Regions from separate parts of the Dietzia sp. B19 genome, predicted to be linked through region 2. Evidence: predicted binding sites of a transcription regulator. Region 2 holds the regulator's gene; each other region holds the start of a gene.
What was found. Region 2 encodes LexA, which represses DNA repair genes until DNA is damaged. Its sites were predicted from a motif close to CGAACANNTGTTCG; they were not measured.
Positions count from the first base shown of each region.

Region 1: G6020_RS10435 (HNH endonuclease signature motif containing protein) is a predicted target of LexA. The motif match lies at 5,084-5,097, and genes of this name have one in related genera.
Region 3: G6020_RS00255 (HNH endonuclease signature motif containing protein) is a predicted target of LexA. The motif match lies at 5,516-5,529, and genes of this name have one in related genera.

Region 1 is NZ_JAALED010000350.1:691-8,077, reverse strand. Features, by position in the region: gene G6020_RS10450 (catalase) at 1-1,747, shown strand, start outside; gene G6020_RS10445 (polyketide cyclase) at 1,873-2,451, shown strand; gene G6020_RS10440 (alpha/beta fold hydrolase) at 2,552-3,376, shown strand; gene G6020_RS10435 (HNH endonuclease signature motif containing protein) at 3,454-5,043, opposite strand; gene G6020_RS10430 (MFS transporter) at 5,153-6,571, opposite strand; gene G6020_RS10425 (hypothetical protein) at 6,676-7,212, shown strand; gene G6020_RS10420 (TIGR03620 family F420-dependent LLM class oxidoreductase) at 7,230-7,387, opposite strand, start outside.
Region 2 is NZ_JAALED010000275.1:2,338-9,724, forward strand. Features, by position in the region: gene hrpA (ATP-dependent RNA helicase HrpA) at 1-2,374, shown strand, start outside; gene nrdR (transcriptional regulator NrdR) at 2,433-2,888, opposite strand; gene lexA (transcriptional repressor LexA) at 3,595-4,263, shown strand; gene hflX (GTPase HflX) at 4,303-5,751, opposite strand; gene dapF (diaminopimelate epimerase) at 5,766-6,692, opposite strand; gene G6020_RS08715 (malate synthase G) at 6,811-7,387, shown strand, end outside.
Region 3 is NZ_JAALED010000006.1:8,630-16,016, forward strand. Features, by position in the region: gene G6020_RS00235 (N-acetyltransferase) at 1-173, opposite strand, end outside; gene G6020_RS00240 (steroid 3-ketoacyl-CoA thiolase) at 175-1,341, opposite strand; gene G6020_RS00245 (cytochrome P450) at 1,508-2,752, shown strand; gene G6020_RS00250 (alpha/beta hydrolase) at 2,882-3,922, shown strand; gene G6020_RS00255 (HNH endonuclease signature motif containing protein) at 3,943-5,487, opposite strand; gene G6020_RS00260 (TIGR03619 family F420-dependent LLM class oxidoreductase) at 5,749-6,654, opposite strand; gene G6020_RS00265 (nuclear transport factor 2 family protein) at 6,657-7,175, opposite strand; gene G6020_RS00270 (thiolase domain-containing protein) at 7,172-7,387, opposite strand, start outside.

The DNA.
Region 1 (7,387 bases), on a different contig from region 2:
GACCGAGGTCTTTGTCCGCTTCTCCACCGTCCTCGGGTCGCGCGGGTCTGCCGACAGCGTCCGCGATACCCGCGGGTTCGCCACCAAGTTCTACTCCGAGGAGGGGACCTGGGACCTGGTCGGCAACAACATCCCCGTGTTCTTCATCCAGGACGCCATCAAGTTCCCGGACGTCATCCACGCGGGCAAGCCGCACCCGGACCGCGAGATCCCGCAGGCCCAGAGCGCACACGATACGTTCTGGGACTTCGTCTCACTCCACACCGAGGGTCAGGCGCACGCGATGTGGAACATGTCCGACCGCGGCATCCCCCGCTCCTACCGGATGATGGAGGGCTTCGGCGTCCACACGTTCCGGCTGATCAACGCGGCCGGCGAGACCAACCTGGTCAAGTTCCACTGGAAGCCCCACCTCGGCGTGCACTCGCTGGTGTGGGAGGAGGCCCAGATCGCGGCCGGTATGGATCCGGACCTGCACCGAAGGGACCTGGCCGACGCCATCGAGGCGGGCGCGTTCCCCAAATGGGACCTGGGCATCCAGGTGTTCCCGGACACGGTGGATGAGAACGGTGTCAGCGAGATGTTCCACGGCATTGATCTGCTCGACCCCACCAAGATCGTCCCGGAGGAGCTCGCGCCGGTTCAGGTGATCGGCACCATGACGCTCAACGCCAACCCCAAGAACTACTTCGCGGAGACGGAGCAGATCGCGTTCCACCCGGGCCACCTCGTGCCCGGGATCGACGTGACCAACGACCCGCTCCTCCAGGGCCGGCTGTTCTCCTACCTCGACACCCAGATCTCGCGGCTGGGTGGACCGAACTTCGGGCAGCTGCCGATCAACCGCCCGCACGCCCCGGTCAACGACATGCTGCGGGACGGTATGCACCAGACCGCCGACCACGTGGGGGTCGCGCCGTACAAGCCCAACAGCCTCGACGGCGGGTGCCCGTTCCTGGCCGGCGCCGACGACGGTGCCCTGGTCGAGGTGGCGCAGCACATCGCCGACGCGCAGGTGCTCCGGGACGCGTCGGCCACCTTCGACGACCACTACTCGCAGGCGACCCTGTTCTACAACAGCATGACCGAGGTCGAGAAGGAGCACATCGCCGGCGCGTACACCTTCGAGCTGGGCAAGTGCTACGAGGAGAACATCAAGATCCGCCAGGTCGAGCAGCTGGCCCGGATCGACCACGACCTCGCCGTCACCGTCGCCACCGGTCTCGGTCTACCCGCGCCCGCCAAGGTCCCGGTGGCCGAGGTCGTCACCAGCCCCGCTCTGTCCCAGATCGGCCGCGAGTGGCCCTCCGACGGTCGCCTCATCGGGATCCTCGTCACCGAGGCCTCCGACGTCGCCGCGGTCAAGGCGCTGGAGCAGGCTGTATTCGACGACGACATGGTCCCGCTGGTCATCGCCCCGACCGGCGGCCGACTGGGCGAAGGGGAACCGGACGCGACCGTCACCGTGTCCCGGACGTACCAGACCCAGCGCTCGATCGAGTTCGACGCCCTCGTCGTGGTGGACCTCCCCGCCCACCCGAGGACGGACGTGCTGATCAGCGAGATGTTCCGCCACAAGAAGGCGATCGCCTCGCTCGCGCCCGTCGACCAGTTCGTCGACTTCGGGCTCACCGCCGACACCCCCGGTGTCGTGGTGGTGGACGAGGCGGCGGGAGTCCTGCCCGCGCTCAAGCCGCTGCTGGCGACCCACCGTGCGTGGGACCGGCCGGATCCCGCACGGATCTGATCGCGGCACGGATCTGAGTGCGGCACGGATGTGAGGGCGGCACGGATCTGAAGGCGGCACGGATGTGAGGCCGGAGCGGTGCTGATGGCATCGCCGCGCTGATACCCGGGGGTAGCGTCAACGGCATGACGGACAGCGAATCGACCAGCTCGTCCGGGGCCGACGACGCCGCCCCCGGGACACGCCTCGAGGCCAGGCGGGTCATCGCGGCGCCGGCGGACCGGGTGTTCGCCGTGCTCTGCGACCCCGACGGTCACGTGGCCATCGACTCCTCGGGGATGCTCCAGTCGGCCGAGGGCTCGACGGTCACGGCCTCGGGCGACCGGTTCGTCGTGCACATGGATCGGGAATCGCTCGGCGACTACGACCTCGGCCGGTACGACGTGACCGTCATCATCACCCGGTTCCTGCCGGGTGAGGAGATCGCCTGGACCATCGACGGCCAGATCAAGCCGCCGATCGGTCACACCTACGGGTATCGCCTGACGCAGCTCGGCAGCGGGACCGCGGACGGAGGCGGAGGCGGAGGCAGCGCCGGGGACCTCGACGGGCCACTGACGGAGGTCGTGAGCTACTACGACTGGTCCGACGCCCATCCCAAGTGGCGCGATTCCGGCATCCTGCCGGTGCTGGACGCGTCCGCACTCAAAGCGACCCTGGGCATCCTCGAGCGGGCCGTCCGGAGAGGATACGTCCGTGGCTGATCCGACCGTCCCAGGCCAGACTCCGCCGAGTTCTGAATCGCTGGGTTCCGAGCCGCTGAGCTCTGAATCGCTGGGTTCCGAGCCGCCGCGGTCCGCGGAGATCACGTTCTCCCGCGGCCGCCTCCGTTTCCGGGCCATCGACTCCGGCCCGGCCGACGGCGAGGTCGTAGTGCTCCTCCACGGATTCCCGCAGCGCACGAGCAGCTGGGACGCGGTGGCGCCCCTCCTCCACGCGGCCGGGTTCCGCACGCTGGTCCTGGACCAGCGTGGCTACTGCTCCACCGCCCGCCCCAGGGGTCGGCGGGCATATCGACTGTCCGAGTTGGTGGGCGACGTCCTCGCCCTGCTCGACAGCGCGAACCTGCCCGCCGCCCACGTCGTCGGCCACGACTGGGGCGCGGCCGTGGCGTGGGGTGTGGCCGCCGCGCATCCCGACCGGGTCCGGTCGCTCACCGCGGTGTCGGTGCCCCACCTGGCGGCCTTCCGCCGCGCGATGATCGTCTCCGACCAGCTGCTGCGCTCCTGGTACATCGGGTTCTTCCAGTTGCCGCGGGTTCCCGAGCGGGTGCTCACTTCGGACGGAGGCCCGGCGGAACGCGCTCTCGCCACGATGGGCATGACGCCGGAGATGATCGCCCGCTACCGCAGCGAGATGGTCGCCGACGGCGCCGTGCCCGGTGGACTGGGGTGGTACCGCGCGCTGCCCTTCGCCTCACCCGGGAAGGCGACCGCCCGTGTCCGCGTGCCCACGACCTTCGTCTGGAGCGATCACGACCCGGCACTCGGCCGCGGTGGCGCCGAGCGGACCGCCCACTACGTGGACGCCGACTACCGCTTCGTGGAGATGTCCGGTGCGAGCCACTGGATACCCGAGGAACGCCCAGCTGAGCTCGCCGAGGAGATCATCGCCCGCGCGCAGAGTTGAGCCGGCGGCAGAACCAATAGCAGAGAGAGCGCCCGGGGCGCGGGGTCCGGGATCCGGGATCTGGGGTCCGGCCCCCGTCAGAACGGGGGCGGGTCGTCGTCGTGATCGCCGCGCCGCCTGCTGCGCTCGGGGCCATCTTCGGAGCTGGCGCCCGGCGACCTCCCGGGTGGCCGGTTGGGACGCGGGGACACCGGGGCGGTCACGAACCCGCGGGCCCGCGCCAGCGGGCCTGTAGGAGTTGTGGTCAGGACATGTCTGCCGAATCGGATCTTGATCCGCCCGCCGTCGAGGTACTCATAGTGGGCGTCGGAGAAGGTCTTGTACCGGTGATGCCGCCGACACATGCACATCAGGTTCTTCTCGATGGTCAGCCCGCCACTCGAGGGATCGGAGTGGTTGAAGGGGACAATATGATCTATGTCGCAGGATTCCGCCGGCACCGCGCAACCGGGATGCCGACAGGTCCCGTCTCTCATTCGGACCCGTCGCGCCAGGTCTGGAGGAATCCGATGGCGATAGGCGCTCTCACCGCCATCGTGGGTTCCGGGTCGAGTGTCCACGAGCTCGAAGGTCGCGCCCTTCGCGGACTCGAGCAGACGGGTCAGGGTCTCGAGCGCTGCTTCTCCCGTTCTGGCGAACTCCAGTTGAGGCGCTCCGACTCCGTTGGCGATCACGGTCACACGCGGACGCAGTAGCGGCGAGACGTTCACCGGTGCGTGCACGGGGTCGTCCGCTCCATCGGCACCCCGCTGCCCCGCCTCAGCAGCAGCAGCAGCAGGGGCACCATCACCGGCCCCGCTGCCGGCGGCCTCGCCCGTGCGCGCGCCGTTTCCCTCGCCCCGAGCCGCGTCCGAGCCGCGGGCTGAAGCCGGCGTCGGGTCCGCAGATCCTGCGGCGGATGTGCCGCGATACCCGCCGTCGGGGTCCACAACGACATGGTCACCGGTGGCCATCGCCACCAACGCGTCGGCGCGCCGCTGCGCGAGGGTGCGGCGGTCACCCGGCGCCGCTTTTCCCGCGAAGGCGTCGATTCGCTCCGCGAGAACCGCCCCCGCAGCTGCGGGCAGACGGGCTGTCATGGTGCACATCCCGCGGTCTTCTCTGCGAAATCGCACGCCCCGACCGAAGGCGGCGTCACGGCGGCGCTCGGCCTCGCCCTCCGGGTCGATCTTCGCGACGACGTTGTCCGCGTGCCGGGAGATCGTCCTCCGGTTGGGCCGCTCCCCCCTATGGAGTCGCTTGAGATAGTCCTCGACGACAGCGGCCTGTACCTCGTGGCTGAGGGAGGGGTCCACGTCCCTGATCCGGTTACACAGCAGCATCGCGATGCGCTCGCATAACAGCCCCGATTCCATCGCATCCAGAACCGCGGGGGCCCAGGCGTGCACGTCCACGGCCAACCCGACCACGTCACTCGCCCGCGAGTACGTCACACCGGTCGTGGCGACCAGAGACTGGCAGGTGTGATCGATGGGGTCGAGCCTGGACCAGTCAGGCTCCCCCGGGCCCATCTCCTGCAGTCGCGCCTCGAGCTGCCGTTCGTGGTGCTCGACGAGGGCATGGACACCCCGGCATCTCGCGGCGGCCGCGCGATTCTCGGCGAACAGCACCTCTGAGGCGAGGAGTTCGGCGGCCACGCCATCGGCCGCACTGCCACTGCAGATCATCGCTACTCCTCGCCTGAATCGCTCCTGTGTTCGATTATATCGAACACATATGCGGATCAGGTAACGATCCTGCAACGCCTCGGGGGGGTGCGTCCCGAGGTGCCGTGGGTCAGTCCTCCGTCTCCCACGGGGGCGGGATCATGGCGGCGACCGCGGCAGCCGCCAGAGCGACCCCGCACCCGAGCAACAGGCCCACGCGGAAACCGGTCTCGGTGGGCACGAACAACCCCCCGAAGTCCACGGACATCTGCGTGAGGATCACCCCGAGTACCGCCGCGGCCGTGGTGGTGCCGATCGACCGCATGAGGGTGTTGACGCTGTTGGCGGACCCCATCTCGGAGTGCGGCACCGACGACATGATGAGGGCGGGCATGGCACCGTAGGCCAGACCCACGCCGGAGCTGGTGATGACGGCCGCGATCATGACGCCCCACGTCGAGCCCATGAGGAACATGGCGGAGGCGTACCCCGATGCGATGACCAGCGATCCCAGGATGAGCGTGGGCTTGGGACCCCGTGTGGTGATGAGTCGTCCGCTGATCGGGGAGACGGCCATCATGGCCAACCCGCCGGGCGCGATCCACAGCCCCATGGCGACCATCGACTGCCCCAGCCCGTGGCCGGTGGCCACCGGGAGCTGGAGTATCTGGGGGATGACGAGCAGCTGCGCGTACAGACCCATGCCCACGAGGATCGAGGCGATGTTGGTCAACAGGACCGGTCGGCGGGCCGCCACCCTCAGGTCGATGAGCGGGGACGGGTGACGCAGCACCCACCAGCCCCACACGGGAAACGCGACGGCAGCCAGCGCGAACAGCCCGAGGGTCAACGCCGAGAGCCAGCCCCAGTCCGCGCCCTTCGACACCGCCAGCAGGAGCGAGATCAGACCCACCGCGAGTCCCACGGCTCCGATCGGGTCCAGGGTCCCGTCGGGTTTGGCGGCCGGGAGCGACCGGATACGCAGGGCCATCATGACGATGATCCCCACGCCGAGCACCGCCGTACCCCAGAACATCCACTGCCAGGAGCCGTATTGGGCCAGCGCCGCGGCTGCCGGGAGCCCGAGCGCACCACCGACCCCCAACGAGGAGCTCATGAGGGCGATCGCCGGGCCGAGTCGCGCGGCGGGCAGCACCTCGCGCATCGTCGCGATGCCGATAGGGATCACGCCGATCCCCACGCCCTGGAGCGCACGCCCGATGAGCATCGGCCACAGCGAAGTGGACAGTGCGCACAGGACGGACCCGATGACCATCACCGCGGTGACGCCGATCAGGACGTTCTTCTTGGGATAGAGGTCGCCGAGGCGGCCCATCATCGGGCCGGCCACCGCTCCGGCGAGCAGGGTCACCGTGACGACCCACGCGGCGTTGGTCGCCGAGGTGCCGAGGATGGCGGGCAGCATCCCCAGCAGCGGGATCACCAGGGTCTGGGTGAGGGACATGACGATCCCGCCGAAGGCCAGGACGACGATCAGTCCGTTCTGCTCCGCCCGAACAGCGTCCCCGCCGCGCGTCCTGCCGCCCATTGATGTGTCCTCTCGGAAACCCTTCAGTCGGACACTACAGACAGGTGTCGAACGCGTTCGCTGTCGACCCCGGACCCTTGTGGTCCGCCTCACCCGGTGCCAGCATGGGGGTGGTGAACACCACCGGCACGACCCGGCGGGCCATCCGCCGACCCACCGCCACCGTGACCGCGACCCTCGCCGCCACGGCAGTCGCACTGGCCGCCGCCCTCGCGGCCCCGGCCACCGCGAACGCACAGGACTCCTCCGAGGCCCTCACCCAGCTCCTGCTCGCCCCGAACCGTCTGGTCGCCTGGGGCGGATCACCCACCGGTGCGTGCGCCGGTGCCGTGTCCACCTCACTGCGAGGTGACGGCTATCCCGGGACGGCCAGTGTGAGCTGGGCCTTCGCGGTCGTCGGCGTGGGTCCGTGCGCACTGACCGCCACGCTCTCCTGGCGCAACCTGGACACCGGCACGAGCGGGCAGAAGGTCGCGCAGATCCCCCACCCGCGGATCTCCCTCGGGATCCCGGACCCCATCGCGCACCCCTACGACGCGATCATCCCCACCGGATCCGGCCGGGTGGAATACCGGCTCACCACCACCGGGGGTGCCGTGGCGGGACCGGTCGTCGTCGACACCGTCGCCTACACCGGCTGACCCCGCACCGGGTCCCGTCAGCCCAGGAGGCCCTCGTACGCGTGCCGCCAGTCCTCGACCGGCGGGACCAGGATGTTCTCCCCGAGCACCTGCACGAGCACCGTCGAGGCGCCCGCGTCCAGGTGTTCCTGTACCCGCGCCCGGGTGGCCTCGACCCCCCGGGTCACCATGGCCG
Region 2 (7,387 bases):
CCGAAACGGCGCCCTGGGGGATGTCCTGGTCGTGGTCGCGGCCCTGACCGTGCAGGATGTCCGCGAGAGGCCCGCCGAGGAGCGCGACAAGGCGGACCAGCTCCACCGGCGCTTCGCCGACAAGTCCTCCGACTTCCTGGGCTACCTCAACCTGTGGCGCTACCTCACCGAACAGCGGCGCGAGCTCTCCGGCAGCGCGTTCCGGAAAATGTGCAAGGCCGAGTACCTGCACTGGTTGCGGATCCGCGAGTGGCAGGACCTCACCGCCCAGTTGACCAGCATGTGCCGCGAGCGGGGCTGGCATCCACCGTCCGGTCACGCCGCGGAGGACGACCTCCACAAGGCGATCCTCTCCGGACTGCTCACCAACGTCGGGATGAAGGACGAGGACACCAGGGAGTTCCGCGGCACCCGCGGTATCCGCTTCCAGGTGTTCCCCGGTTCCGATCTCGCCCGCAAGCCGCCGCGATGGATCATGGCCTCCGAGTTGGTCGAGACCTCCAGACTGTGGGCCCGGGACGTCGCGCGCATCGATCCGGTGTGGATCGAACAACTCGGGGGGCATCTCGTCCGCACCCAGTACTCAGAGCCGCACTGGTCCGACGCCCAGGGCGCGGCGATGGCCTACGAGAAGGTGCTGCTCCTGGGGCTGCCCGTGGTCGAGGCGCGTCGCATCCTCCTCTCCAGGGTCGACGCACCGCTCGCGCGGGAGATGCTCGTCCGGCACGGGATCGTCGAGGGACGATGGACCACCCGCATCCCGGTGATCATGGAGAACGCCGTGGCCGTGGAACAGGCGCGGGAGCTGGAGACCCGCAGTAGACGCCGCGACCTCGTCATCGACGACGACACCCTGGTCGGGTTCTACCTCGAGCGGCTCCCCGAGGACATCACCTCCGGCCGCCACCTGGAATCGTGGTGGCGTAAGCAGGGCCGGGAGGACCCGGATCGTCTGCGTCTTCGCCCCGAGCAGATCCGCACGTCGGACACCGCCCCGGCCGCCTCCGAGTTCCCGCCGATCTGGCGCCAGGGCGAGCGGGACTTCGAGCTCAGATACTCGTTCGACCCGGGGGTCGACTCCGACGGCATCACCGTGCGGGTCCCTCTCCCCCAGCTGTCCTCGGTCGCGACGTCCGGCTTCGAGTGGCTCGTCCCCGGCCTGCGCGAGGAGCTGTACACGGAGATGCTCCGGACGCTCCCCAAGTACCTGAGGCGTCTGTGTTCCCCGCCCGCCGAGTACGCGGCACTGCTGGCCGGTGACCTCGCCCCGCGGTCGGCACCGCTCCCCGTGGCGCTCGCCGCCGCGCTCTCGGCCCGCATAGGCACGACCGTCGAGCCCCGCGAGTTCCACCCGGAACAGCTCCCCGACCATCTCCGCATGCGTTTCGAGGTGGTCGACGGTGACGAGGTCGTCGCGGCCGGTACGGACCTGGGAGCACTACGCAGTCGGTTGGTGGACAAGGTCCGTGCCACGCTCAACTCCAGACTCGTCCCCGATGACGGACCTCATCGGGCGTGGACCGCGGACACGATCGGGGACCTGTCGCCCTCGATCACCGGCACGGTCGACGGTGTGGAGGTGACGGTCTACCCGGCCCTGCAGGTCCGCCCCGACGGCATCCACCGGATCGCCTGCGCCACAGAGACGGAACGTCGAGCCGCGCAGACGACAGCGGTACTGACCCTGATCTCAGCGGACCTGATCTCGGCGGCATCGATAGTCCGGGGTCGTCCGGTCGAGCAACGCCTCGCGCTCACCCAGTATCCCCACGAGGGTGCCGATGGACTGGTCTCGGACGCGGCGCTGGCGGCGTGCGGGCGGCTGATCGCCGGACGCAGAGGAGAGCCGGTACTCACCGTGCACGACTTCGACGAGGTGCGCGCGCGCGCCCGATCCGAGGCGCCGGCCGCCATCACGGCCTCGATCTCCGCCGCCCTTCCGGCGTTGGTCGCCGCGCAGTCGGTCTCCGCCCGGCTGGACCAGGTACCACGCGACCTCGCGGACGACGTCAGGCCCGCTCTGGACTTCCTCGTGGGAAAGGGATTCCTCGCCCGACACCCGGCGGAGGTCCTCCCGCAACTGGAACGCCACGTGAGGGCGATCGACCTCAGGCTGGACCTCGCGGAGAAGTCACCGTCGAGGTACCGGGAGCTCGCCGCCCGGTTGGAGAAGTCGGAGGCCACTGTCGCGGAGGCGACGGCGGCGCTCCGCCGACGACCGGGTGGGGCGCGGGCAGCCCGGGATCTCCGGTGGATGTTGGCCGAATACCGTGTCGGCCTCTTCGCGCAGTCTCTGGGTACCGCGCGCCCGGTCTCCGCCGAGAGGATCGAGAAGGCGGTCGCCGCCGCGCTCTCCCGGCGGAACGCGCGTTGAGCCCTCACACCGCCCGTACACAGGAGCCGATCCCGGTGCGACGCGGAGACGACCGGGACTAGTGAGCAGCGTGCCGTTCGCGAAGGGCGATGATCTCGCTCTCGAAATCCGCAGCGGAACTGAATTGTTTGTACACGGAGGCGAATCGCAGATACGCGACCTCGTCCAGATCTTGTAGAGGCCCCAGGATCGCCAGCCCGATCTCGTGAGCGGGGACCTCTGAGGCGCCGCCGGCCCGGACAGCGTCTTCGACCTGCTGCGCGAGCCGCCGGAGCGCGTCCTCGTCGACCGACCTCCCCTGGCACGCGCGTCGCACACCGCGGACCACTTTGTCGCGGCTGAAACGCTCCGTCACACCGTTGCGCTTGAGGACGGTCAACAACGGGGTCTCGAGGGTGGTGAACCGGTGTCCGCAGTCGGGGCACTCGCGTCGACGCCGGATCGCCTGCCCTTCGTCGACCGACCGCGAGTCGATCACCCGTGAGTCCTCGTGGTGACATATGGGGCAGTACATTCCAGCTTCGCCATTCGTCGACCTGGTCCGAACCGCTCCGCCGGCCGGAGCCGACGGCGGTGCGGGGGCGACGGGCCGCCGTCCCGGGTCCATTCTAGGAGGCGATACCGTGGGTCACGCGTAGGCGGGCCCGCCCAGGAGTGCCAATGCGAGCAGCATCAGGATTCCGAAGACGATTCCACAGGCCACCAGAGCCCACGTCGGCACATCGTCCACCACCGGCGCACTCGACCTCGCCTCGCTACCGCATGCCCTGACCCTTTCCGCGGACGCGGGGCGGACGAGCACTCGCCGTCCGGGCGCCACCGACCGCGTGGCCGTCTGGCGCCCCCGGTCGAGCGTGCGGATGACGGGACGGGCCCCGGCATCAGGGCGGGGACGCACCCTGGACGAAACGGGCCGGTCGTGATCGGTCACGCAGACCTCCGTCCAGGGCACGGAGGGACGCGATCGTGGCTGCATCTCCATAACGGTCATGAGAACTCCCAACTCGATACGGTGTGCGAACCTCATTCGCACGCCCGTGTGCCTTGGTGTGCACATCTGTTCGAACCCGAACCTGCCTAGAGTTGTATCACGCGGGTCCGACAGAGTCGACATTCGTGGCGACATTTCTTCGAACACCTGTGTGGCGCTCACGTCCGACGGGCAGTAGGGTGTACACAGATAGCGACGTCGAACACCCATTCGCCGAAGGGACCCCCACATGCCCAAGCCCGACTTCGAGGCCCTGACGACCCGCCAGAAGAGCGTTCTGTTGCACATCCACGACACGGTCAAGGACCGGGGCTATCCCCCGAGCATCCGAGAGATCGGTGACGCCGTCGGTCTGCAGTCGACCTCCTCGGTGGCCCACCAGTTGCGGACGTTGGAGAAGAAGGGCTTCCTGACCCGTGATCCGCACAAGCCGCGGGCGGTCGACGTCCACGGCGTCCCGGGGCAGCGGTCCCGAGGTCGTCGCGCGCCCGTCCAGGAGGAGACGCGTCCCAGCGGGGCCGTGGAACCCGTCTACGTCCCTGTCCTGGGGCGGATCGCGGCCGGCGGTCCGATCCTCGCCGAGCAGGCGGTGGAGGAGGTCTTCCCCCTCCCCTCCGACCTGGTGGGTTCCGGGGACCTGTTCATGCTCAGAGTGGTCGGCGAGTCGATGATCGACGCCGCGATCTGTGACGGGGACTACGTGGTGGTGCGCCGTCAGAACGTCGCGGACAACGGCGAGATCGTGGCGGCGATGATCGACGGGGAGGCCACGGTCAAGACTTTCCGCCGGGATTCGAGCGGGGTGTGGCTCCTGCCCCACAACCCGTCGTTCAGTCCGATTCCCGGGGAGCACGCGACGATCCTCGGAAAGGTCGTCACGGTCTTCCGCAAGCTCTGAACCGGCCGGAACCGGGTGTCGCCTGATCCGTCGACGGGGTCAGGCGACACCGTCACGGGATCCGGGGACCCGATACTCCCCGAGCTCTCCGGCCACGGAGGCCGGAAGCCGGACCACGATCCTCGTGCCGTCCTTCGTGTGATCCTCGTCCACCACGGCGCCCTCCGCGTGGACACGGGAGACCACATCACCCCGGGTGAACGGGATCTCGAGTGTGACCTCCGTGTCCCCGGAGGCGACCACCCGCATTATTCGGTCGAGGAGCTCGTCGAACCCCTCACCCGTCGCCGCCGAGACGAAGACCGCGTCCGGCAGGGCGTGGTGCAGTTCCGTCAACACCACCGGGTCAGCGACGTCGACCTTGTTGATCACCACGAGTTCGCGGGGCCTCTCGGCCTTCTGCTCTTCCACGACGTCGTTGATGACGGTGCGGACGGCCTCGATCTGGCGCAGGGGGAAGGCGTCCGATCCGTCGACCACGTGCAGGAGCAGCTCGGAGTCCACGACCTCCTCCAACGTCGAGCGGAACGCCTCGACGAGCTGGGTCGGGAGGTGTCGGACGAATCCGACCGTATCTGTGAAGACCACTACCCGCCCGTCGGGGAGCTCGGACCGCCGTGTGGTGGGGTCCAGCGTGGCGAACAGTGCGTTCTGGACCAGTACGCCCGCACCGGTCAAGCGGTTGAGCAGGCTCGACTTCCCGGCGTTGGTGTACCCGGCGATCGCGATCGACGGCACCGGGGTGGCGCGACGGCGATGCCGCTTGGTGTCCCGGGCCTGCTTCATGCCCTTGATCTCACGGCGCAGTCTCGCCGTGCGCTCCCGGATTCGGCGGCGGTCCGTCTCGATCTTGGTCTCACCGGGACCACGGAGTCCGACGCCTCCGTTGCTGCCCGCCCGGCCACCCGCCTGCCGGGAGAGTGCCTCACCCCAGCCACGCAGTCGCGGGAGCATGTACTCCATCTGCGCCAAGGACACCTGGGCCTTACCCTCACGGCTGGTCGCGTGTTGGGCGAAGATGTCGAGGATCAGCGCGGTGCGGTCGATCACCTTGACGTTGACGACCTTCTCGAGCGCGATGAGCTGACCCGGCGTGAGCTCGCCGTCGCAGATCACCGTGTCCGCCCCCGTCGCGGTGATCACGTCCTTCAGGGTCTTGGCCTTCCCCGAACCGATGTAGGTGGCGGGGTCCGGCTTGTCGCGGCGCTGGATCAGCGCGTCGCAGACCTCGGAGCCTGCGGTCTCGGCGAGCTGTGCCAACTCGGCCATCGCGGCCTCCGCCTGGGCGGCGGTGCCCTCGGTCCAGACCCCGACCAGCACGACCCGCTCGAGGCGGAGTTGGCGGTACTCGGCGTCGTTGACGTCCTGGAGTTCGGTCGACAACCCGACGACCCGGCGCAGCGAGGAGCGCTCCTCGAGCTGGAATTCTCCGACCGAAGGGTCATGGTCTCGTGTGGCCCGGTCAGGGGCGGTGTCATCGATAGTCATTCACCGGCATCATCTCACAATTCCGGTCGGGACGCCTCCGTGCGGCGCGCGGGTAGCGGTCGCCGGTACCGCCCCTCGGCGACGATCACGGACGGCCCCGTCAGAGTGGAACCCACGCCGGTCAGGGCCACCGCGACCTCTCCCCCGGGAACGGACACCACCACGTCACCGGTGGCCTGTCCGGCGTCGGCGAGGGCCGCGACGGCCGTGGCGACGATTCCGGTGCCGCAGGACATCGTCTCCCCGGATCCTCGCTCGTGGACGCGCATCGACACCCGACCGTCGGTGAGCGGGGTGGCGATCTCCACGTTGACGCCGGCGGGGAAGAAGCCGGTGTCGAACTCGGGCGCCTCGTGCACCGGCAGTTCGCGCAACCCGTCGGCCCCCAGGCCCGGGACCACGCACGCGAGGTGGGGGTTACCCATGTCGACGGCGAGTCCGGCGTACACCCGGCCACCGAGCTCCACGGACGAGACCCCGAAAAGCCGGGGCTCGCCCATGTCCACACGGACCACGGCCTGGTCACCGTCATGGATCAGAATATCGGCGGGCCGAGGACCGGATCGTGTGCCCACGGGGATCCGGCCGGCCCCGACCCTGCCGGTCGCCACCAGGGCGTGGGCGAACACCCTGACCCCGTTCCCGCACATCTCCGCGATCGATCCGTCTGCGTTCCGGTAGTCCATGAACCAGTCCGCGGCGTCGACGCCCTCCGGGAGGACGGCGAGGACGCCCTGGTCGACCAGTGCACCCGCGGTGGCGATGCGCAGCACCCCGTCGGCGCCGAGGCCGGCCCGTCTGTCGCAGACGGCGCGCACCAGGTCCTCGTCGAGGTCCACCTCCGCGTGGTCGTCGGGCAGGACCACGAAGTCGTTGAGCGTTCCGTGCCCCTTGATAAAGGCGAGGCCGTCGAGAGTGGCGGTCGGGGGCGCGGGTGTCATGCCATCAGATCCTAGCCAATCCGACCGCCGTTCCACGCTGCGGAAAACCCGGATGATCCCTCGGCAGGGGGGCACTACAGTCGGAGGCGAGAACGGTCCCTATGTGAGGAGAGCATCGATGTCCGAACGCATCACCGTCGGCGACGTCCAGGTCGACGAGGTCCTGTACGACTTCGTCAACACCCAGGCGATCCCGGGCACCGGGGTCGATCCCGACGCGTTCTGGGCGGGAGTCTCCGAGATCTTCACCGACCTGGCCCCGCGCAACCGCGAGCTGCTCGCCGTCCGCGACGACCTGCAGTCGAGGATCGACTCCTGGCACCACGAGAACCCCGCCCCGATCGACCCGGCCACCTACCGTGCGTTCCTGCAGGAGATCGGCTACCTGGTCCCGGAGCCGGACTCCGTTCAGGTCAGCACCCAGAACGTGGACGACGAGATCGCCACGGTCGCGGGCCCCCAGTTGGTCGTGCCGATCATGAACGCGCGTTTCGCGATCAACGCCGCCAACGCCCGGTGGGGTTCGTTGTACGACGCGCTCTACGGCACCGACGCGATCCCGGAGTCCGGTGGGGCCGAGCAGGGGTCCTCCTACAACAAGGTCCGCGGGGACCGCGTCATCGCCTGGGCCCGCGAGTTCCTCGACGACGCCGCGCCGCTCGACTCCGGCAGTCACGTCGGCACCACGGGCTACA
Region 3 (7,387 bases), on a different contig from region 2:
GCTCCGATAAACGACTCCAGCGGGGCGCGCAGAACCTCGCGCGCCTCGTCCGCGGACACGGCCAGAAGGTGGGACACCGCCTGGACCGCGTCCTCGGTGCCGTTGGCCGAGGCGATGGCCGCGAAGACTTCCGTCCGGCGCTCCGCCGCCGCTTCGATCACGTTGCTGCTCATGTCAGATCCTCTCGATGATGCTGGCCGAGGCCTGGGCGCCTCCCGCGCACATCGTGATGAGGGCGCGCTCGCCGTCCGTGCGCTCGAGCTCGTGCAGGGCGGTGGTGATGAGCCGCGACCCGGTACTGCCGACGGGGTGGCCGATCGCGATGGCGCCCCCGTTGACGTTGACCTTGTCCATGTCCGGACCATGCACCTGCGCCCAGCTTAGGAGCACGGAGGCGAACGCCTCGTTGCATTCGAACAGATCGAAGTCGGAGATCGACATGCCGGAGCGGTCGAGGACGCGCTGCGTGGCCTGGACCGGGCCATCGAGGTGGTATTCGGGCTCGCCGCCGACCAGTGCCTGGTGCGCGATGCGAGCGCGGGGCTTGAGGCCGTGCGCCTTGGCCACGTCCTCGTCCATGAGCAGGACCGCGGCCGAGCCGTCGGACATCTGGCTCGAGGTGCCGGCGGTGTGCAGGCCGCCCTCGAGGACCGGCTTGAGGCCGGCGAGCGCCTCGGCGGTGGTCTCCCGCAGGCCCTGATCGCGGGTGACGGTCACCGTCTCGCCGGTGTAGGTGCCGTCCTTGAGGCGCTCGGGGGCGTCGACGGCGAAGGTTTCCCGATCGAAGCGGCCCTCCTCCCACGCGCGCTTCGCATTGGCCTGCGAGCGGACGCCCAGCTCCTCGAGGTCGGCACGGCTGATGCTGCGGCGATTGGCGATGCGGTCGGCGGCGGTGAATTGGTCCGGGAGGTCGACGGCCCAGTCGTCCGGGCGCGGCATGCCGTTCTCTCCGTTACCCACGGCGGCGCGCAGCGAGAGCCAGCTCATCGACTCCACGCCACACGCGATACCGACGTCCATGGCGCCGGCGTGGATGAGGTTGGCGATGAAGTGGTTGGCCTGCTGCGCGGAGGAGCACTGGCAATCGATGGTCGTGCACGCGGTCTGCCACGGCAGTCCGGAGGCCAACCATGCTCCGCGCGTGACGTTGTTGCCCTGCGCGCCCGCCTGCGTCACGCAGCCGCCGACGACCTGCTCCACGAGGGAGGCGTCGATGCCGGCCCGGCGGATGACCTCTTTCTGGGAGGCGCCGAGCAGATGTGCGGGATGGAGGCCCGACAGTGCGCCGCGGGCCTTGCCGATCGGGGTTCGAACAGCCTCGACGATGACGGGATTGCCCATGAGTGTCCTTCCGGGAATCCGGCCGGAGGAAAGCCTGGCCGGGTGTGAACGTGTTCTAGTATGGTGCGTGGAACGTGTTCTAGATTACAGCCCGGGGGAGGGGAACGCAGTATCCCGGGACTGTGGGGGGCACCTGACGCAATCCGACGCGGCCAAGGAGTACCAAGTGCAGCCAGTCACCATTCCCGAGGGGTTCGACTTCACGGACCCGGAGCTCTACGAGAAGCGCCTCCCGCACCCGGAGTGGGAACACCTCCGGCGGACCGAACCGATCTGGTGGTGTGCGAACGAGCCCGGCGCCGATGGTTTTGACGACGACGGCTACTGGGTCGTCACCAAGCATGAGGACGTCAAGGAGATCTCCCGGCGCACGAACGAGGTCTTCTCGACCTGGGAGAACACCGCCATCCCGCGCTTCGCGCCGGGCACGGAGCGCGAGATCGTCGAGCTGACCCGCCTGCTGTTCATCAACCAGGACGGCGACGAGCACAAGAAGTACCGCCGCATCATCTCCAAGGGCTTCACCCCGCGCAATATCGAGAAGATGCGCGAGAACTTGAAGGAGAAGGCCCGGGAGATCGTCGAGACCGCCGGCGCAAAGGGCACTGGCGACTTCATCATCGACGTGGCCTCCGAGCTGCCACTGCAGGCGATCGCCGAGCTCATCGGTATCCCGATGGAGGACCGCCACCAGATCTTCGAGTGGTCCAACCAGATGACCAGCTACGACGTCCCCGGCAAGGTCGAGGAGTCGCAGATGGCCAACGCGATGGTCCTCAACTACGCCCAGGAGCTCGCCGCCAAGCGCGAGGTCGATCCACGCGACGACCTGGTGACCAAGCTGGTCCAGGCAGACCTCGACGGCGAGCAGCTCACCGCGGACGAGTTCGGTTGGTTCGTGGTCCTGCTCGCGGTGGCCGGAAACGAGACCACCCGCAACGCCACAACCCACGGCATGATCGCCTTCCTGAACAACCCGGAGCAGTGGGAGCTGTTCAAGTCTGAGCGCCCGGAGACCGCGTACGACGAGATCCTCCGATGGGCCTCGCCGATCTCCTCGTTCCAGCGCACCGCCACCGAGGACGTGGAGATCGGGGGAGTCACCATGAAGAAGGGCGACCGCGCCGCGATCATGTACGGTTCCGCGAACTTCGACGAGGACGTGTTCGAGGACCCGTTCACGTTCAATATCCTGCGCGATCCGAACCCGCACCTGACGTTCGGCGGCAACGGCCCCCACTACTGCATCGGCGCCAACCTGGCGAAGCTCCAGATCGAGCTCATTTTCAACGCGATCGCCGACCACATGCCGGACATCACCGCACTCGGCGACCCGGTCCGCCTCCGTTCCGGATGGCTCAACGCCATCCAGGACTTCAAGGTCGACTTCAAGTGCCCGGTCCGCGCCTGATCGGCTGATCAGTCCAGGTCTGACCACGGCCCCGGCCCTCCGCGCCCGCGGGGCGCCGGGGCCGTCGTCGTGATCGCGGGCTTTGCCAGAACGCGCTGAACCCACGAGAGAACCAGGCAGGGTGACACCATGATCGACCCACGAATACTCGACGACTCCTTCCTCGAGCACCGCCAGGTCGAGCGCGACGGCGTCAGGCTTCACTACGTTGCCGCCGAACCCCGCGTCTCGGACGGCTCCCCCGACGGCCCCGGCACGATCGTGCTGGTCCACGGCTTTCCGCACTTCTGGTTCACCTGGCACCGGATGATCCCCGTTCTCGTGGAGGCCGGCTGGCGGGTCATCGCGCCGGACCTGCGGGGGATGGGCGGCTCCGATGCCCCGGCCGACGTCGAGGCCTACGCGCCCCGGGAAGTGGTCGACGACCTGATCGCGGTGATCGACGACGCGCTCCCGCGCCCCGAGAAGGTGGTCCTGGTGGGCTTCGACTTCGGTGCGGGCGTCGTCTACGACACGTGCCATCTCGAGCCGGACCGGGTGCGCGCGGTGATCGGGATGGAGAACCCCTTCATGGGCACCGCGGGATCGATCTCTCCCCTGGAGGGCTCGGCGATGATCGCCGAGAAGCACTTCCTGCACCTGCACTACTTCGCGCAACCCGGGGTCGCGGAGGCCGACATCGCGGGCCACGAGCGCGATTTCCTCACCCGCGTGTTCTGGGCACTGTCCGCTGACTACCACTACCTGGACGTCTGGCAGCACCCGCCGGGATCGACCTACATGGACGCGCTTCCGGAGTCGCCACAGCTGCCGTGGAGATGGCTGTCTGTGGAGGAGATGGACGTGTACGACGCCGAGTACTCGCGCACCGGGCTCGCGGGGCCACTGCAGTGGTACCGCGCGATGGACGTGTCATGGCGCGCCCGCAAGGAGTTCGAGCGCCAGACCAACCCGGTGCCGTACTACTTCCTCTACTCCGAGCACGACCCGGACCTCGAGGGGTTCCACGGTCGCGAGCCGCTGACGAAACTCGGCCGCTACCACGACGACGTCCGCCAGATCCGCAGCGTTCCGCGCGCCGGCCATCTCATGCACCTGGAGGCCAGCGAGGACACGCACCGCGAGCTGCTCGAGTGTCTCGCCGACATCACGGACGCCATCCCGAAGTAGCCGCGGGTTATCGCCATTGGTCAGAACGGTGGCGGTGGCTCGAAGTCCGGCTGGGGTAGCGGTGTCTCGTAGCGGGCAGCGATGTTGGCTTCTCGCTCGGTGGCAAGATCTTTCTCGCGTCTGTGACCGTAAGTGGCCTGTGGTTTCGGGCTGAGCCACGGACGCCGTCGCGGGTGGGGCGGTGGGTCAGGCGGGGGATCGGTCTCGGTGGCGACATCTCGACGCCATCGAGCCAACGGCCCTGCGGGGTCGGTGGTGATGATGTGACCGGTGTTGGTGGTGACGGTGAGTGTTCCCTCCCGGTCCAGGCGGTACCTCCAGCCATGGAAGGTTTTGAACCGGTGGTGCTGCCGGCACAGACACATGAGGTTGGCTTCCACGCTCAGCCCGCCATTGCTGGGGTCGGAGTGATTGAAGGGGCGGCAATGGTCGATGTCGCAGTGGTCCGCGGGAACCGAACAACCGGGATGGCGGCAGGTGCCGTCGCGCAGGCGGATACGGCGGTCCAGTTCCGGACTGAGGCGGTAGCGGCGGGCATGGGAGGCCGAGTCGGCTGCCCCTGGCGCGGGGTCGGGGACAACGATTGTGGCGCCGACGCTGCGGGATAGCAGTGCGATGAGGGCTTCGATGGTGGCGGGGCCTCCCCTGGGGAGATAGACCTCGGGTTCGCCGTCCGGGCTAAGGGGCGCGAGCACCGTGATGTTCGGCCGGATCGACGCCATGAGTGACCCGGTCGAGCCAGCCTCGCCCGCCGCCGCCGCCGCCGCCGCCGCCGGAGTCGAGGCCGGAGACGTAGAGCTGTCGGCCGGGCCGAGGAGTGCGTTGACCAGCGCGTCCGCCCTGAGCGGCCCCATACCTGCGCCGCCGGGGTTTCTCCGTTTGTGCTCCCGCGCGATCTCGTTGAGGGCCTCGGAGATGGCCAGGGCGTCGGGGGCGGAGAGGCGGGCGTTCAGATCTGCCATCCCGTCTTCGCTGCGGCGCAACCGAACGTTCCGTTCGGCGAACGCCCGCGCACGGCGCAACAGCACGCCCTCGGGATCGTATTCGCGGATGATCCGGTCGGTCTCATTGAGGATCGCGTCGCGTCCGGGCCGTCGACCCGAGTCGATAGCATCCAGCAGCCAGTCAACGACTGCGCGTTGAACCCTCTCGAGGGCGGACACGTCGACCGTCCGCAAGTGACGGGCGAGCATCTCGGCGGTGTGCTCATCTATACGGCCTGTCTCCATGGCTTCGAGCAGCGAGGGAAATCGCACGGAGAGGTCATTTGCGAGAGCGATCAACTTCTTGGCGCGGTGGTGATGGACGCCGTACGCGGCGACGATCTCGGCGCACGCGATCTGGAGTGGGTCGATGATCGCGTACGACGGCTCCTCGTCGAGGCCCGGGCCGTAGCCTGCGGCGATCGCGCGGTCGAGTTGTTCGTCATCGCACAGCTCAAACAACTTCCGGCATGCCCGAAGTCTCGCGGCCGCGGCCCGGTTCTCCGCGTAGAGCGCGTCGAGCGCCGCGAGAGTGAGCGCCCGTACCTGTGGGCCAGCCTTCTGCACTGGTGCTGCCGGCATGCTTCCGCCCCCTCCGCAGCCGCTTGATCGGTCGTGTGTTCGAATAGATGAACAGTAGCAACCGGGTCCGACACGATAGTGAATAGCGCCTCTAGCTGCGAAAACCCGATGACGGAAGCGGGCGTGGACGTCCCTAAGTAGAGCGTGGCGGGGGAGGGTGGGGGACGACGACGAGGCCCGCCCCGCGGATCGCGCGGGACGGGCCTCGTGTTGAGAATTCGGCCGGGCAACCGGCGCGGGCGGGGCGAGAACGGCGAGCAGTCAGCCCTGGAGGCCGTACTTCTGACCGAAGTTCGCGATCGACTCGATCTTCTGCTCGGCTGAGCAATCGAAGCCGTGGCCCTCGACCATCCACGGCATCACGATGATGTCCGTGACGCCGGCCTCGGCGAGCTCGGTGAAGCCGCGCGTGCCGAACTTGTCCAGGCAGACCACCTGGATGGCGAACGGCTTGCCGTCACCGCGGTCGGCGAGGGAGCGGCCGTCGGCCTCGAGCAGTTCGCCGAGACGCTTGACGGTGGTGACGATCTCGTCGAACTCCATCATGGCGCTCGTCCAGCCCTGGCCGACGCGCGCGGCCCGCTTCAGCGCGATCTCCGTGTGGCCGCCCACATAGAAAGGCACCTGCTCGGACGGGGCCGGGGTGAAGATGAGCTCGTCGAAGTCGAAGTGCTTGCCGTGGAAGTCGAACCACTCGCCCTCCATTCCGCGGCGCATGATCTCCAGCGACTCGTCGACGCGCTTGCCGCGACCGGAGAACGGGGCGCCACACCACTCGAACTCGTTGGGGTCCCAGCCGATGCCCACGCCCAGGTCCAGCCGGTTGCCGGTCAGCAGGGCGACGGACGCCACCTGCCTCGTGAGCAGCAGTGGGTTGCGCGGCCCGACCTTGAGCACCTGCGGGGAGAACCGGATGGTCGAGGTGGCCCCGCCCATGGCGGCGCAGGCGATCAGGGGCTCGACCCACTGGGTCTCCTCGTCCCACATGCGCGAACCGTCAGGCGTATACGGATAGTCCTTGTCCTGCCGACGCGGGTGGAACAGGGAGTCGGGCAGCACGACGCGGTCGAATCCGGCAGCCTCGGCGCCGCGGGCGATCTCGATGTACTGGTCTACGGGGGAGAAGGAGACCGGGACGGAGAACTCGACATCTACTACTCGGTTCATGGTTACCTGCCCTTTCCGGTGGCGCCGGCGATGGCGGTCCTGTCGTCGTCGGTGAGTGGCCGCAGTCCCGAGGCCATGGCCACGTCCTGCTCCCAGAAGGCGCGAAGGGACACCAGACGGCCGTCGGGATCGACGCGGTAGTCCACGGCGATATCGATCTCCATGATGTTCTCGCCCATATGAGTGCGCATGGCGCCGATGCAGAGTAGTTCATCGCCCGCGGCGATCCCGCGGTCGAAGCGGAACTCGATGTGGTCCGGTGCGGCCACGGCTTTCTCCCAGAACTCCAGTAGCCGCTGTGTGCCGGTGTGGCCGATGCCCTCGGCGTCGAACATCGACGGTCCCACGGGATCCTCGATGGTGCCCTCGGGGGACCAGCCGGCGATCCAGGCATCGCGGTCGCCGGCGTTGGTCGCGGCCCACGAGCGGCGCGCGGCGGCGTAGGCGGGACTCGCCAACGCGGCGTCGCTCATCTCCAGGGGCCGATACTGGCCCGTCTCGTCCAGGTAAGGATTGCTCATCGCTTGCGCTCCGTTCCGACGACCCACATCGAGAAGTACTGTGAACCGCCACCGTAGGCGTGCCCGAGGGCCTTGCGGGCGCCGGGGATCTGGTGCTGGTCGGCCCGGTTCATGACCTGGCGCGCGGCCTCGGCGAAGCGGAGCATGCCGGAGGCGCCGATCGGGTTGGAGCACAGCACGCCACCGGACGGGTTGACGGGCAGGGAGCCGTC